DNA from 2 places in the Arthrobacter sp. MDT2-3 genome. Region 1 is predicted to be linked to the other one. Evidence: riboswitches for the same ligand, from Rfam matches in the RefSeq annotation. Region 1 holds a riboswitch; the other holds the start of a gene.
The links. Region 1 has a riboswitch for glycine ahead of gcvP (aminomethyl-transferring glycine dehydrogenase). Riboswitches for the same ligand answer to the same signal wherever they lie in the genome.
Positions count from the first base shown of each region.

Region 2: linked by a shared signal. The riboswitch ahead of gcvP (aminomethyl-transferring glycine dehydrogenase) and the one ahead of gcvP (aminomethyl-transferring glycine dehydrogenase) in region 1 are both predicted to bind glycine.

Region 1 is NZ_JBNHFS010000004.1:127,807-131,209, forward strand. It holds gene gcvP (aminomethyl-transferring glycine dehydrogenase) at 1-1,407, opposite strand, end outside; glycine riboswitch at 1,460-1,567, opposite strand; glycine riboswitch at 1,569-1,666, opposite strand; gene AC5RUQ_RS13350 (hypothetical protein) at 1,815-2,171, shown strand; gene AC5RUQ_RS13355 (hypothetical protein) at 2,188-2,499, opposite strand; gene AC5RUQ_RS13360 (VOC family protein) at 2,579-2,938, shown strand; gene AC5RUQ_RS13365 (DUF427 domain-containing protein) at 3,077-3,361, shown strand.
Region 2 is NZ_JBNHFS010000009.1:20,085-23,487, forward strand. It holds gene AC5RUQ_RS19870 (MFS transporter) at 1-927, opposite strand, end outside; gene AC5RUQ_RS19875 (TetR/AcrR family transcriptional regulator) at 994-1,533, shown strand; glycine riboswitch at 1,624-1,722, shown strand; gene gcvP (aminomethyl-transferring glycine dehydrogenase) at 1,903-3,403, shown strand, end outside.

The DNA of each region.
Region 1 (3,403 bases):
CTGCAGGTACGTGGAGCTGCGCAGCACCGACTCGGGCAGCTCGTAACCCTCGCCGGACGCAACGGGACCGGCGCCAAAGGCGACGGCAACCGAGGAGAGAACCTCCGGCGTCGTGGTTTCATCGACTGACACGCCAACTGTGTCCGCATCGATGAGGCGCAGGTTGATGCCGTGTGCTTCGGCGGCGGTGATCACCTTCGCTGCCTTGCCGGGCACGCGGACGGTGAGGGTGTCGAAGAAGGTGTCGGACACCAGATCGCGTCCGGCGGTCTTCAGCGTGGTGGCCAGGGCGCGGGCGTTGTGGTGGACGGTTTCGGCAATCGCCTTCAGTCCGTCGGGGCCGTGATAGACGGCGTAGAAGGACGAGACGATAGCGAGCAGTGCCTGCGCGGTGCAGATGTTGGAGGTGGCCTTCTCGCGGCGGATGTGCTGCTCGCGGGTCTGCAGGGCCAGGCGGTAGGCGGGGACACCGGCGTCGTCCTTGGAAACACCCACGATCCGGCCGGGGAGGGTGCGCTCCATGCCCTGGCGGACAGCCATGTAGGCGGCGTGCGGTCCCCCAAAGAACAACGGCACGCCAAAGCGCTGGGTGGAGCCGACGGCGATGTCCGCGCCCTGCTCACCCGGCGGGGTGATGAGGGTGAGGGCCAGGAGGTCGGCGGCGACGGTGACCAGGGCGCCGCGGTCTTTGGCCTCGGCGATGACGGCGGACTGGTCCCACACGCGGCCGGAGACGCCGGGCTGCTGGAGAACAACACCGTTGATGTCGCCGTCGGGCAGTCCATTGGTGAGGTCGGCGATCTCCACCTCGAAGCCGAGGGCTTCGGCGCGGCCCAGCACGATGGCGATGGTCTGCGGGAGGAGGTCGGCGTCGAGGACGGTCTTGCCGTCCTTGGCGCCTGCGTTCTGGCCTTTGGCCCTATTCGCGCGGCGCATCAGCAGCACGGCTTCAGCGACGGCGGTGGCTTCGTCCAGGAGGGAGGCGTTGGCTACCGGGAGCGCGGTGAGGTCCTGCACCATGGTCTGGAAGTTCAGCAGTGCTTCGAGCCGGCCCTGGGAGATTTCCGGCTGGTACGGGGTGTAGGCGGTGTACCAGGCGGGGGCTTCGAGGATGTTGCGGCGGATCACCGGCGGGGTCACGGTGTCGTAGTAGCCCTGGCCGATCATCTGCACGGCCGTCTTGTTTTTGCCGGCAAGCTCGCGGAGCTCGGCGAGGACCTGGACTTCGCTGAGGGCACTCTCGAGGGTGAGGGGCTTGTCCTGGCGGATGGAATCGGGGACCGCGCTGTCCACGAGGCCATCGACGCTGTCGTAGCCGACGGCCTTGAGCATGGTGTCGATGTCGGACTGGCGGCGCGCGCCGATATGGCGGTCTGCGAAGGTGGTTGGGGACGATTGAACCGTCATGAGAGGAACTCCATAATTCAGGTGGTGCCGAAACACCACGTTGATTCGGGTTCCTCCCCGCTCTGTATTGAACCTGAGAGTTTTGCGTTGCTTTGCTGTTCAGCAGAGCGCCACTTGCACCGTCGGTGAGCCCGGTTGCCCGGACTGCTTTCCAGAGTTGCCTTGCCGCGGCGGTACGTGGGCCTGAGAGATTCCTGGGGAGGATTTGCTCCTACGGCGCCTGCAGAACGTACCGGCAGGACTCTCCCGCCGCAGATCATCAGCACGTGCCACTGGTGGGTGACACGGCTCACACCATACCGGGTTGCGGGGCTGGATGCAAAACGGGGGGCATTCTGGGGCGGGAGGAGGCTGACAAGTGGAAGGGACTACGGGATGATTAATAGCCCCTAAAGGCGGGATGAGCCATGATGACAAGCCACACTATTGCCGTCCACATCACGGTAGATGACCAGTCCCATCCCGCTGCGGTCTCCGAATTGCTCAGTGAGTTGTCGTCCCGCTTCAAAGAGGTCACACGTGCCGAATTCATGTTGGGCGGACAGCGCTGGGGCGGCGCCGAAACCCTGAATGTCCGCAAGGTGAAGACGGCCGCTGGTGTGGTGGCCGTATCCGCGCGCGACAGGAGGCATCTGGCGGCCCAACTGGAAGTCGCACTGGCCCACCGCGAAGCCGGCTATGACGATGCTGAAGTGGCTGCACTGTGGGATATCGCCAACAGCCTGGCGCGCACGCTCGGGATCAGCGGAGTGGACCGGCTGTAAAAGCTGCTTAGAGCAGCTACCGCTTCCTGGGGCCGGCTGTTGTGCCGATGCGGTACCCGGCCCAGAATGCCAGGACAAGCAAACCCGCGACGGCGATTGCCAGGCCTGCCTGCGTCCCTGGCGTAACGAACGCCAAGCCGTTTCCACTGAAGGGCTCGTTGCTCAGCGGCGCGTACGCGAACCAGCCAAAGCTGACATTCTGGCTGTTGCTCCACGCGACGAAGCACCCCACCAGCACCACGGCGAGGGCAGCTACCGGCAGCGCGGCTCCGAAGAAGCGGGCAGGTTTTGGCGTTTTCTGTGCGTCAGGTGTGTTGTTTTCCCCCATGCAGGCGAGTCTAGTGGTGCTGTTGATCGTTACCCCGCCGCCGGGGACAGACGGCGGGGGCTGTGGTTAGGCTGGGCGGATGTTGACCATTGGCAGCACCGTCCTTGGCGTCAATGACGTCGCCCGCGCCACAGCTTTTTGGCACGCCGCCCTGGGCTACGTTCCCCGTGAGCCCGGGGATGAGACCTGGGTGATCCTCGTGCCGGCGTCGGGACCGGGAGCGCAGTTGGCACTTATGCTGAGCGAGACGCCCGTGCAGGACCGCCCGCGCATCCACCTGGATTTGTATGCTGACGACCAGGCAGCAGAGGTGGAGCGGCTGATCTCGCTCGGCGCCCGGAGCGTCGACTGGGACCTGTATCCGGAGGACTCCGACTTCGTGGTGCTCGCCGACCCCGACGGGAACCGTTTCTGCGTCATCGACCAAGGCCCGCGGTAGCGCCGCCATCGAACTTTACGCCGGTGATTCAGATCGGGGCGCTGGAACCCGCCCTCCGGGAACAAGTGCGCACACTATGCCGTTGGGATACCTACGAGCGGCATTCGCATGCGGCGGCACCCAACAGAATGGAACCACATGGTCAGGGCTATCTGGAACGGAAAAGTCATCGCCGAATCCACGGACACCGTGGTGGTGGAGGGCAACCATTACTTCCCGCGCGATGCAGTGAATGCTGGCTACCTCCGGGACAGTGACCTTTATTCGGTCTGCCCCTGGAAGGGCAAAGCCAGCTACCACTCTCTGGAAGTGGACGGAAAGCTGAACGTGGACGCGGCCTGGTACTACCCGGAGCCGAAGGCACGCGCCAAGCAGATCGAGGACCGCATCGCGTTCTGGCGCGGCGTAACCATCGAGGCGTAGCAGCGGAAAGCAACGGGCGACGGCGGGACTTCCCGCCGCCGC
Region 2 (3,403 bases), on a different contig from region 1:
TAGGTGCTGGGCCAGGAAGAGGATGAAGCCGTTGAAGGAGAACAGGGCCAGGACGTTTGCCGTGATGGCCATGCTGAACACCCGGTTGCGGAACAAGGACATGTCCAGCAGCGGGCTCTTGAGCCGCTGTTGCCGCCGGACAAAAGTGGCACCCATTGCCAGGCCGAAGGCCAGGCTGCCCAGGGCCAGCGGTCCGGCACCTTCGGTGGCGAATTCCTTGATGCCGTAGACCACCGGAACCATGGTGAGCAGCGAGAGCAGGATGCTCGGCGCATCCACCCGCCCAGGTGTTGGGTCCTTGGACTCGGGGATGAATGCGGGTCCGAAGGCCAGCAGGGGCAGCATGATGGGCACGGCCACCAGGAGTATCGCTCCCCACCAGAACTGCTCAACGAGCCACCCGCCAAATATTGGGCCCAGGGCGGCGCCGCCGGAAAACCCTGCAGCCCAGATGGCAATGGCCAGCCGCCGGCGGTTGGGATCGACGAAAATGTTGCGGATCAGGGAAAGTGTGGAGGGCATCAGCATGGCGCCGAAGAAACCCAGGGCCGCGCGTCCGGCAATCAGCCAGCCGGCGCTGGGAGCGAAGGCCGTTACTGCTGATACGGCTGCAAAGCCGATGCTGCCGATGATCAGGAGCCGCCGGCGTCCAATCCGGTCGCCCAGGCTCCCCATGGCCACGAGCAATCCAGCCAGCACCAGCGGATAGGCATCCACAATCCACAGCAGCTCCACTCCCGAGGTTCCCAGCGTGCGCGCAATTGCCGGCAGCGCAAACGTCAGGGCGGTATTGTCCACTGCCACGAGGAGGACAGGGAACATCAGCAGCCCGAGCGCAAGCCAGTCGCGCCACGTGCCCCTGGTGGGATCCGGGGCCGTCGGGGCAGTGCGGGTGAGTGCTTGCTGGGAGGCGGTGGACGGTGTCATGGAATAACTATACCGTCCAGACGGTATAGTTAAGAAATCCACTACCCGCGATGCATGATGGGAGGCATGCCCCGAAAACCCGTAGCGCGAGATGCAGTCCTCGATGCCTTTGAAGAACTCCTGATCGACGTGGGGGAGAGGGCCGCCACGCTGGATGCGGTGGCAAAGCGGGCCGGCGTCTCCAAGGGCGGCCTGCTGTACCACTTCCCCAACAAGGAAGCGCTGATCACTGCCACCCTGGAGCGGTTGGACCGCTTGGCAGGAGATGACCTCGCAGCCATGGCCGCCGCGCCCGAGGGGGCCGCGGCCTACTTCATCCGGTCCTCCCTCTGGTCCGATACCCCCATGGACCGTTCTTTTGTCGCCGTGACGCGACTCGCCGAGGTGGCCCACGAGGATGCCCGCCGCCGCTTCGCAGTCATCCAGCAGCAATGGCTGGACCTGATCGGCAAGGACGTGGGCGCTGCGATGGCAAAGGCCGTCCTGTATATGGGGGACGGGTTGTACTTCAACGCCATGTGGGAAAGCGGGCCGTCCGGAAACGCCGGCGACAGGCAGGCCGAGGTCGACGAACTCCTGGCCGCCGTCGAGAGGCTCAGGGGCTAGCCGGTATTTGCTCCTGAGCCCGCGGCATAGGAGAATTACTGCATGTGTGGGCCGTCGCCGGCCACCAGGAAAACCCAAATGAATAGCCTTTGATCTGCGGCGGGAGAGTTCTGCCAGAAGGTACAAGCAGGCGCCGTAGGAGCAATACCTCCCCAGGAATCTCACAGGCCCATGTACCGCCGCGGCGAGGCAACTCTGGAAAGTAGCAGGCCGTCCGCCTGGCATCCGGTTCCCCGGATACCTGGACTGCTGTGCTCACCGACGGTGCAAGCGGGGCCAGCGGATGCAGGCAACGCGGAAACTCTCAGGTCCAATACAGAGCGGGGAGGAACCCGAATCGATGCGGCGTACCCTGATGCCGCCTTAGCTATGGAGTTCCCCGTGACTGTATCTCCGGCCCCCGCCTCTCCGGCTATTGCCGCCCCCGCTGCTGCCACCTTCGTTGACCGGCACATCGGCGCACGCCGGGAGGCCGACGTCGACACCATGCTCAAGGCCGTGGGCTACGACACCGTGGACGCGCTGGTGGATACCGCGGTCCCCAAGGACATCCGCCAGGACTCCGCGCTGGAACTGAAGGGCGCACTGAGCGAGGTGGAGGCGCTCGCCGAACTGCGCACTCTGGCAGCCAAGAACAAGACCGCCGTGCAGATGATCGGCCAGGGCTACTACGACACCGTCACGCCGCCGGTGATCCGCCGCAACATCCTCGAAGGCCCGGCCTGGTACACCGCGTACACGCCCTATCAGCCCGAGATTTCCCAGGGCCGGCTCGAAGCGCTGCTGAACTTCCAGACCATGGTCCAGGACCTGGTGGGACTGCCCATCGCCAACGCCTCCCTGCTGGATGAAGCCACCGCCGTGGCCGAGGCCGTGCTGATGATGCGCCGCGCGAACAAAAACAAAGAGGTGCGGGACGGCAAGACTGTGCTGGACGCCGACTGCCTGCCGCAGACCATCGCCATCGTGAAGGGCCGCGCCGAGGCACTCGGCTTCGAGGTTGAGGTGGCGGACCTCTCCACGGGATTGCCCGACGGCCCCATCAACGGCGTGGTCCTGCACCAGCCCGGGGCTTCCGGCCGGGTGTTTGACCACAGCGCCGTGATCGCCGACGCTAAGCAGCGCGGCGCCCTCGTGACCGTCGCGGCCGACCTGCTCGCGCTGACCCTCATCACGCCCCCCGGTGAGCAGGGCGCGGACATCGCCGTCGGCTCGGCACAGCGCTTCGGTGTCCCGCTGTTCTACGGCGGCCCGCACGCCGCCTACATGGCAGTCCAGAAAGGCCTTGAACGCTCCATGCCCGGACGGCTGGTGGGCGTCTCGAAGGACTCCGCGGGAACTCCTGCCTACCGCCTGGCCCTGCAGACCCGCGAGCAGCACATCCGCCGCGAGAAGGCCACCTCGAACATCTGCACCGCGCAGGCCCTGCTGGCCATCGTGGCCTCAATGTACGCCGTCTATCACGGACCCCAGGGGCTGAAGGCGATTGCGCAGTCCGCCCACGCCCACGCCAGGACCCTTGCCGCTTCGCTCAAGGCCGCCGGCCTGGAGGTAGTGCACACCAGCTTCTTCGACACTGTCACGGTCTCCGTTCCCGGCAAGGCCGCGGGCATCATCGCCGCAGCAGAGGCCAGGGGAATCAACCTGCGCAGCATCGACGCGCACACGGTGGGCTTCTCCACCGATGAAACGACAACCGCGGACATTGTCGACGGCGTCCTGGCCGCCTTTGGTGCCGGGCTGGCTGAGGTGGCGGATGGGTTCGGCCTGGATGCCGCCGTCGAACGCTCCTCCGACTTCCTGCAGCACCCCGTGTTCAACACCTACCGTTCGGAGACCCAGCTCCTCCGTTACATCCGCAAGCTCAGCG